Regions from separate parts of the Erwinia billingiae Eb661 genome, predicted to be linked through region 1. Evidence: predicted binding sites of a transcription regulator. Region 1 holds the regulator's gene; each other region holds the start of a gene.
What was found. Region 1 encodes CRP, which controls carbon source genes, mostly activating them, when cyclic AMP is high. Its sites were predicted from a motif close to ATGTGANNNNNNTCACAT; they were not measured.
Positions count from the first base shown of each region.

Region 2: a site for CRP is predicted at 1,668-1,685, ahead of EBC_RS21615 (PTS sugar transporter subunit IIB). Genes of this name have one in related genera too.
Region 3: a site for CRP is predicted at 1,442-1,459, ahead of idnO (gluconate 5-dehydrogenase). Genes of this name have one in related genera too.

Region 1 is NC_014306.1:4,624,479-4,627,756, forward strand. Features, by position in the region: gene EBC_RS22550 (phosphoribulokinase) at 1-286, shown strand, start outside; gene EBC_RS22555 (OsmC family protein) at 326-736, opposite strand; gene crp (cAMP-activated global transcriptional regulator CRP) at 1,044-1,676, shown strand; gene EBC_RS22565 (YccS/YhfK family putative transporter) at 1,735-3,278, shown strand, end outside.
Region 2 is NC_014306.1:4,448,524-4,451,801, reverse strand. Features, by position in the region: gene nrdD (anaerobic ribonucleoside-triphosphate reductase) at 1-182, opposite strand, end outside; gene EBC_RS21620 (MurR/RpiR family transcriptional regulator) at 383-1,528, opposite strand; gene EBC_RS21615 (PTS sugar transporter subunit IIB) at 1,834-2,142, shown strand; gene EBC_RS21610 (PTS lactose/cellobiose transporter subunit IIA) at 2,234-2,557, shown strand; gene EBC_RS21605 (6-phospho-beta-glucosidase) at 2,550-3,278, shown strand, end outside.
Region 3 is NC_014306.1:4,367,158-4,370,435, forward strand. Features, by position in the region: gene EBC_RS21290 (YhcH/YjgK/YiaL family protein) at 1-19, opposite strand, end outside; gene EBC_RS21295 (gluconokinase) at 9-575, opposite strand; gene idnO (gluconate 5-dehydrogenase) at 591-1,352, opposite strand; gene EBC_RS21305 (LacI family DNA-binding transcriptional regulator) at 1,623-2,615, shown strand; gene EBC_RS21310 (2-hydroxyacid dehydrogenase) at 2,766-3,278, shown strand, end outside.

The DNA.
Region 1 (3,278 bases):
GCCGCAGTTCTCCCGCACGCACATTAACTTCCAGCGCGTGCCGACGGTGGATACCTCTAACCCGTTCGCGGCGCGCGGTATCCCGTCGCTGGATGAAAGCTTTGTGGTGATCCATTTCCAGGCGCTGGAAGATATCGACTTCCCGTATTTGCTGTCGATGCTGCAGGGATCCTTTATCTCGCACATCAATACGCTGGTGGTGCCGGGCGGCAAGATGGGGCTGGCGATGGAGCTGATTATGGGGCCGCTGGTGAAGCGTCTGATCCAGGGTAAGAAAATAGAGTAAGCCCCGCGGGCACGGGGCTTAGGGCGGCGATGGGATGACTTACGCCGGTAACTCAATCACTTCATAGCTGTGGGTGATTTCCACGCCCTTGCCCAGCATCAGTGCCACCGAGCAATATTTCTCCGCGGAGAGATCGACGGCACGCGACACCGCTTTATCGCCTAAGGCCACGCCGGTGACGATAAAGTGCAGATTGATGTGGGTGAACAGGCGCGGGGCCTCTTCACGGCGTTCGGAGCTGAGCTTCACTTCGCAATCCTTTACGTCGTGGCGGCCCTTCTGCAGAATGGAAACCACGTCGATTGCGCTGCATCCGCCCGCGGCCATCAACACCATCTCCATCGGGCTCGGGGCTTTATCGCCCGCATTTCCGTCCATCAGAACCTGATGCCCGGATGAGGATTCTCCCAAAAACGTTAACCCTTCAACCCACTTGACTCGAGCCTGCATAACAATTTCCTCTAATTCATTCAGTTATCGCCAGATTACGCTTTAGGCAGAAAAACGGCAATGCGGCAATTTTCGCACTATGCTGAAGCGAGACAACACAAGACACTCGTTGAAAGCTGTGCTACAAACAAAGCTGTAATATTTTCGTCAGTACTCTACAGGCACGACGAAACGAATCGCATAACGAGCCAGGCTTTTAACAGAGGCCCGAATAAATTTCCTGATGGGAAACGCTTGACTATTTCAACGCCTGGCAGGGAACTCTGCCCCTGTATTTAGGCACGATTACAACAGAGGATAACAGCGAATGGTTCTCGGCAAACCGCAAACAGACCCGACACTTGAATGGTTCCTGTCTCATTGCCATATTCATAAGTATCCATCCAAGAGCACGCTGATTCATCAGGGTGAAAAGGCAGAAACCCTCTACTATATCGTCAAAGGTTCAGTAGCGGTGCTTATCAAGGATGAAGAAGGCAAAGAGATGATCCTGTCTTACCTCAATCAGGGCGACTTTATTGGCGAGCTTGGCCTGTTTGAAGAAGGTCAGGAGCGTAGCGCGTGGGTACGCGCGAAGACAGCCTGTGAAGTGGCTGAAATCTCTTACAAAAAATTCCGTCAGCTGATCCAGGTTAACCCTGACATTCTGATGCGCCTGTCTGCACAGATGGCGAATCGCTTGCAGGTCACTTCTGAGAAAGTGGGCAATTTAGCTTTCCTCGATGTGACGGGTCGCATCGCGCAGACCTTGCTGAACCTGGCAAAACAACCGGACGCCATGACGCACCCGGATGGGATGCAGATCAAGATCACCCGCCAGGAAATTGGGCAAATCGTTGGCTGTTCTCGTGAAACAGTGGGACGCATTTTGAAGATGCTGGAAGATCAGAACCTGATCTCGGCACACGGTAAAACTATCGTTGTCTACGGCACTCGCTAATCGGCTCTGATCCACGGCGCAACACCTGGTGTTGCGCCTTTTTATTTGGTGTGGAGTGATGTGGCGTCGACTGATTTATCACCCGGAGATCAACTACGCATTGCGCCAGACGCTGGTGCTCTGTTTACCGGTAGCGATGGGATGGCTACTGGGCGACTTGCAAAAAGGGTTGCTGTTTTCCTTAGTCCCTGCCTGTTGCAACCTCGCTGGCCTTGATACTCCTCATAAGCGCTTTTTCAAACGCCTGATCGTTGGCGGAAGCCTGTTTGCCTTCAGCAGTTTCCTGATCCAGTATCTTGCCGGTCACCACGTTCCCCTGCCCGTGATCCTGTTTTCGATGGCGATGCTGCTGGGCGTCACCGGTGAAATCAGCCCGCTGCATGGCCGCCTGCTGCCCGGCTCGCTGATAGCCGCAATCTTCACCCTTAGCCTGGCAGGACGCATGCCGGTGTGGGAACCGCCGATGCTCTACGTGCTCGGCACCATCTGGTACGGCGTGTTCAACTGGGTCTGGTTCTGGCTGTGGAAAGAGCAGCCGCTGCGGGAAACCTTAAGCCTGCTCTATCGCGAGCTGGCGGGTTACTGCGAAGCGAAATACACCCTGCTGACCAAACTCACCGATCCGGAGAAAGCCCTGCCTCCGCTGCTGGCGCGCCAGCAAAAAGCGGTCGACCTGATCACCACCTGCTATCAGCAGATGCATATGCTGTCAGCCACCAACAACAATCACCACAAGCGGCTGACCCGCGCGTTTCAAATCGCGCTAGATTTGCAGGAGCACATCTCCGTCAGCCTGCATCAGCCGGAAGAAGTGCAAAAGCTGGTGGAGCAAAGCCATGCCGAAGCGGTGATCCGCTGGAACGCGCAGACCATCGCCGCCAGGCTGCGTGAACTGGCCGACGATATCCTTTACCACAAGCTGCCCGAGCGCTTCACCATGGATAAGCAGCTTCAGGCGCTGGAGAAGATCTCACGGCAGAATCCGGATAACCCGGTGGGCACCTTCTGCTATTACCACTTCAGCCGGATTGGTCGGGTGCTGCGTACCCAGCGTCCCCTTTATCAGCGCGATTTGATGGCTGACCGGCAGCGCCGACTGCCGCTGCTGCCGGCCATCAAAAGCTATTTGTCGCTGAAATCGGCCGCCTTGCGCACCGCCGCCCGCTTTGCGGTGATGCTGACCTTTGCCAGTTCGCTGGCGCTGTTCTTTAATCTGCCCAAACCCTACTGGATCCTGATGACGGTCATGTTTGTCAGCCAGAACGGTTACAGCGCAACGCGCGTCCGCATCCAGCACCGTGCGCTGGGCACGCTGGCCGGGTTGGTGATTGCCGCGGTGACCTTGCGCCTGCAGGCACCCGAATCCATCGTGCTGCTGGTGATGCTAGCCATTACCCTTATCAGCTACCTGTTTATCCGTAAATTCTACGGCTTTGCGATGATTGGCTTTACGGTCACCGCAGTGTATTCGTTGCAGCTGCTCTCGCTTAACGGCGCAGACTTCCTGCTGCCGCGTTTACTGGATACGCTGATGGGTTGCCTGATTGCCTTCGGCGGCACCATCTGGTTGTGGCCGCAATGGCAAAGCGGGTTGCTGCGGCA
Region 2 (3,278 bases), 180 kb from region 1:
TGGATATCATGAATATCCAGACAGTCCTGTTGCTGAAGCTGCTGGCAAATCTGCACCGTTACCTCAGCGCAATATCCCTGATCCTCAATCCCTGCCGCGTGCGCCGCGCCTTTGATTGCATCGCCGATGCGCGTTGCATCAAACGGCATACTGCAGCCATCACGTTTAATCACCCTCACCACGTATCATCCCTCGCAAAAATCTATATATGGATTTATGCAGGCATGATAAACGCTATATGTAGTGATTTTTGGAGTTTAACTGCCAGTTTGTTGACCTGGCGCAAGTGTTCAGCAAAGTCTTAAGAACGCACGGTTAGCGTCCCGGAAAGGGGCGCGGACCATGCCTGATGCAGGGAGACGTTAGCGGGATGTCAGCCGGTTTATTGCCACTCCGCCAGCAGTAAATCAATCGCCATTAACACACCATAACGCGCCAGTTTCTGCCCGGCAGGCAGGGCAATCAGATGCTGTGACATTGCCGCCAGCGGGCTGGAGGCTGGGGCAAGGGTGACGATCGGCAAACCGTGCTCGCGCGCCTGTAACACCGCCGCTTGCAGCATGATATCGGCTTCATCGGTGGTCAGCACCAGCAGCGCGTGATCGTCGCTTAGCGTGGCGGCCGTCATCCGCATCAGATTACTTTCCTGGCAAAGGGTGGTCATGATGCCCGCTTCCAGCAGACGATGCTGTAGCTCACTGGCAAACGGCGCATCCTGATTGCCCATCGCAAATAGCGTCACGCTGCGGGCTTTTTTAAGACAGGCAGCGGCCTGGCTGAAGGCGTGGGTATCGCTGGTCTGCAGCTGCGTTTGCAGCGCCTGCTCAACGCCTGCAAGCGTCTGCTGCCATGCGGCAGGCAGATTCGTGGCCTCTCTGGCCGGCAGATAGCGTGAATGGCTGGTGCTGGCCTGAGCCAGCTTCATCCTCAACTCACGGATATCTTCACAGCCCACCGATTTGGCAAAGCGCGTGATCGTCGCCGGGCTGACGCCGGAGCGGGTCGCAAGCTGTTCAATCGAGGCGGACGAGGCGAAGTCGACATCTTCCAGCACCGCACGGGCAACCTTCGCTTCCTGCTGGCTCAGCTCGTTCAGGCGGCGGCGGATCTGGAACAGAATATCGCTGAAGTCTTCCCGGCCAATCGAGCGCGCAAACCGCTTGAGCATATCCGGGCCGATGCCGGCCTTAGCGGCGAGCTTCTCCAGCGCGGTGGTGGTCGAAAAATCGATATCCCCGGTGACGGCAGGCGCAACGCTATTCTCGTCGACCTGTTTGCTGTTCAGGGCCCGCAACTGCGCCATAAAATCATTCAAATCTTTGCATCCTACCGAGCGTGCGAAAGCCGTCAGCGTCTCAGCACTTACCCCTGCCTTCGTGGCCAGCTGTTCAATACTGGCCTGAGAAGTAAACGTTAAGTTATCCAGCACAAAGCGCGCGACCCGCGACTGTGGGGCGGGAAAGCGAGCCTGTGCTGTTTGCAACTGCCAGAGAATATCCAGAACCGTTATGCCTTTGACGTTTAACACCAGAGAACTGTTTTACCATCATATGCCAATGAAAAACTTTTTCACAAGGGGGTTTTTAGCGTGAAAGGGAGGGCTTTTCAATTAAGGTGATGATTTTTATCGATTATTAAATATACCCACTCCGATCGCGATCTGTGAAAATCTATCCAGATCACATTCATGAAAATTATTTTCATAAGGCATTTATTCTATCCTGATGATTATTAACGGCTTTCAAAAAACATCAGCAAATCCTATGTCCCGGGGGTATTTACAGAACGATCGGCTTCAGGCTTATATTCTTCCACGCCATCACAGGAGGAAAGCTGATGCGAATCGTATTGTGTTGTGCCGCTGGAATGTCCACCAGCATGCTGGTCACTAAGATGAAAGCCGAAGCGCAAAAGCGCGCGCTGCAGATTGAGATCGAAGCCGTCCCGGTGGCCAGTTTCGAACAGGAACTGGCTGGCGCGGATATCGTTCTGCTCGGCCCGCAGGTTCAGTATGAAGCCGCACGACTTCAGGCGCTGGCTGCTCCACAGGGCAAGCAGGTCGCCGTTATCGATATGCTGGATTACGGCATGATGCGCGGTGACAACGTACTGGATAAAGCTCTGGCGCTGATGGGAGCCTAATCCCTCACTTCCCTTTTTATTTATCGCTGTTACGCGCTGCCTTTGCAGCGTGCGGCTTACTGCACTTTTTTTTCGTCAAAGAGGAATTTTTATGTCACTGGAAAATCTGATCATGGAGTTGCTGGTCAGGGCTGGAAGCGCCCGAAGCCATGCGCTTTGCGCTCTGCAAAATGCCCGAAGCGGGGATTTTATCGCCGCCGATCTCGCGATGGCGGCCGCCAAAGAGTCGGTCAACGAAGCCCACCACATCCAGACCGAACTGATCGGCATGGATGAAGGCTGCGGCAAAGTGCCGGTGACCTTAATCACCGTCCACGCTCAGGATCACCTGATGAATGCGATGCTGATCCAGGATCTGGCGACGGATTTCATCACCCTCTATCGCCGTTTACCGCAGGAGGTCAGTCATGCTTAAGATCGCAGTCGTTGGCGGTGGCAGCAGCTATACGCCCGAATTGATGGAAGGTCTGATCCAGCGCTATCAACAGGTGCCGATCACCGAACTGGCGCTGGTTGATGTGGAAGCCGGGCGCGAGAAGGTGGAAGCGATCGCCGCACTCGCCCGCCGGATGCTCAGGCACAAAGGGCTGGAGCAGGTCAACGTCAGCGTTCACTTCGAGCTGGATGACGCCATCCGGGGTGCCAGCTTTGTGCTGACGCAGCTGCGGGTTGGGCAGTTAGCCGCCCGCGCGGCCGATGAGCGGTTGGGGCTGAAATATGGTTTGCTGGGACAGGAAACCACCGGCGTTGGCGGCTTTGCCAAAGCGCTGCGGACCATTCCGGTCATGCTGAACGTGGCGCGCAAGGTGGAAGAGCTGGCGCCGGACGCCTTTATCATCAACTTCACCAACCCGGCGGGGATTGTTACCGAAGCCGTGTCTCGCTACAGCCGGGCAAAAATCATCGGCCTGTGCAACGTCCCCATTACCATGCACCACATGATTGCCGATATGCTTGCGGTGCCTTATCAGGAACTGTCGCTGCGCTTTGCCGGGCTGAATCATATGGTCTGGGTGCACAAGGTCAGCCGGTTGGGTGAAGACCTGACGGCGAAGGCGATCGACCTGCTGTGTGATGGCAACGCCCTGTCGATGAACAACATCAAGGATTTACCGTGGCCGCCGGCGTTCCTGAAA
Region 3 (3,278 bases), 260 kb from region 1:
CGAGGGTATCAATGATCATAACGTTGTTCGGTCTCCGGTTGTAAGGATGCCACGGCGGGCGCCGCAGGAGTGGGCTGCAACAGGCTGACGCAGCGGGTCACAATGGTGCTCAGCGCAGGCGAGATATCCACGGGGATAACATCGCGCTCCTCTGCACCGGGTGCTTCCAGCGCGGCAAACTGACTTTTAAGCAGCGCCTCCGGCATAAAGTGCCCTTTGCGCCGCTTCATGCGGTCCAGCACGCAGTCGTAGTCGCCGTTCAGCCAGATAAAATGCACGTTCTGATTGCCTTCACGCAGCCGGTCGCGGTAGCTTTTTTTCAGCGCTGAACAGACCAGTACACCGGACTCATTCTTCTGCTCAAGGCTGAAAATTACGTCTGAAAGCCGGCCTAACCACGGTAAACGATCGTCGTCGTTCAGCGCCTGGCCGGACGCCATCTTGGTGATGTTCTGCCGGGGATGCAGATCGTCCCCGTCGATAAATTTCGCCTGTAAGGCATTTGCCAGCGCCGTCCCCACCGAGGATTTCCCGGTGCCGGACACGCCCATCACAATAATGCATTGACCTGCCATTTCGGTTCCTCCGGGTTAGACCGCTGCCAGCATGCCGCCATCAACAAACAGCAGATGCCCATTCACAAAGTCAGACGCCTTTGAAGACAGGAATACCGCCGCGCCCACCAGTTCTTCGGGATTGCCCCAACGGGCAGCCGGCGTGCGCTTGCACAGCCAGTCGGTAAACTCCTGATTGTCCACCAGCGCTTTGGTCATCGGCGTCTCGAAATAGCCCGGCGCAATGCCGTTGACCTGGATGTTGTAGCGGGCCAGCTCCACGCACATGCCGCGCGTCAGCATTTTCACCGCGCCTTTCGCTGCGGCATAGGGAGTGATGGTGTCGCGGCCCAGTTCGCTCTGCATCGAACAGATGTTGACGATTTTGCCCGCGTTGCGGGTAATCATGCGCTTCGCCACGGTCTGGGAGACCAGGAACACCCCGGTCTGGTTGGTGGCAATAATGTCATTCCACTCATCCAGCGGGAACTCGGTGAACGGGTGACGGCGCTGGATGCCGGCATTATTAAACAGCACGTCGATTGGCCCGATGGTGGACTCAATCTTTTCAATCCCGGCTTCAACCCCTTGCGGGTCCGCGACGTTGAAGACCGCGGTGTGCGCGGTAAAGCCTTCGTCGCGCAGCTTCATCGCCGCATTCTCTGCGCGCTCTTCTGAGGTGCCGTTAATGATGATTTCCGCACCGTGCTGCGCCAGGCCGCGCGCCATAATAAAACCGATGCCCTGCGCTGCGCCGGTCACTAAAATTCGTTTGTTCTCTAAGCTGAATAGATTCATCTGTTCCTGCTCCATTGCATCAGGCAGTGAGTGGCTCGCGCGAGGTGAGTCTGTATGGGCCTTATCACACGGCTTTTAGCCCTTTTAAACTGTGATGCAGATCACCTATAGCGCTGTTACGAAACCAGGATACCGTTGCTGTGATCGCGACGGGCTTTTCACCGTAACGCGTGCCGCAAGACCAGGATTAACCGCACTTTAATCCAATTTCCTTTAAGGGTCGCAGCAGGCATAATGCAGGCATTCAAGGGCTGTCGGCTGATAACAACGATGAAAATGCAACGGATCACGTTACATGATATTGCCACTCTGGCGGGTGTAACAAAAATGACGGTCAGCCGCTATCTCCGCACGCCGGAAAAAGTTAAACCTGACACCGCCGAGCGGATTGCCAGCGTGATTGCCGAGGTGGGCTACCAGCCGGACCCGGATAATCACGCCATCGCCAGCAACGCCCTTCCCCGCATCGGCGTGCTGATCCCCTCCTTTAATAACCAGATTTTCTCCGACCTGCTGGCCGGCGTGGAGTCGGTGACCACCGCCCAGGGCTATCAGACGCTGGTGGTGAATTACGACTACGACAGCCAGCGCGAGGAGGAGCAGATCGCCACCGTGCTGGCCTTCAATGTTAAGGCAATCTTACTGACCGAATCGGTCCACACCGTGCGCGCCGAGAAGTATCTGAAAGCGGCGGGCATTCCGGTGGCGGAAGTGATGGGGCTGACCACCACCGAAGGCCGCGTCAACGTCGGATTCAATAACTTCCAGGCCGGGTTTGATATGGCCAGCATGCTGATTGGCAGCGGCAAAAAGCGCATCATCTATTTCGGCTCAATGTCCGATATCCGCGATGAGCAGCGCTACGCCGGCTACTGCAAAGCGGTGGAAGACGCGGGCCTGCCAACCGGACGCATCGCGCCAAAAAAGGTCTCATCGGTGTCGACCGGGGCCGGAATGATGACCATGGCGCGCCAGATGTATCCCGATATGGACGGCATTCTCTGCACCAACGATGACCTCGCGGTAGGCGTGTTGCAGGAGTGCCTGGCGGCCGGGATTGCCGTGCCCCAGGAGATGGCGATAGCCGGTTTCCACGGGCTGGAGATCGGTCAGGTAACAACCCCGAAACTGGCCAGCGTCATCACCCCGCGCTTCGAGATGGGTAAAACCGCCACTGAGATTTTGATTAAGAAGATCAACAACCTTCCCACCATCGAGCGGGTAGATTTGCACTATCGCCTGTCGATGGGATCGACCATCTGACGCCGGAAACCCGCCGATAAGCACCTTCGCGATCACGTAGTCGGTAACACAGATTTCTAACACGATTCAGTGTGATCCAGCTCGCAATTAAATACTCAGAAACCCCTTTAATAGTACGTATCCGACGTACTGCCTTTGAAGGGGAACCCCATGACAACTCAAGCCATCCTGCTAATCGCTCCCGTACCTGATGCCCTGATGGACCGACTGGCTTCTGGCTGGACGGTTCACCGCCTGTACGAGCAGCAGGATCCGCAGGCCTTTCTGGCCCAGTCTGGCGACAGCATTCAGGCGGTGGTGACGCGCGGCGACATCGGCGTTCGCAACGAGGTTCTGCAGCAGTTACCGCAGGTAAAGCTGATTGCCGTGTTCGGCGTCGGCACCGATGCCATCGACCTCAACACCACCCGCGCCCGCAAGATTGCCGTGACCATCACCTCCGGCGTGTTAACCAATGACGTTGCCGATATGGCGATGGGCCTGCTGCTGGCGGCATCCCGCCGACTGTGCCAAGGCGACCGCTTTGTTCGCGAGGGCCAGTGGCTGAACAACGCGCCACCGCTCGGCACCCAGGTCAGCGGCAAACGTATCGGCATTGTCGGCATGGGCAACATTGGCCAGGCCATTGCCCGCCGCGCCAGCGGATTCGATATGCCGGTCAGC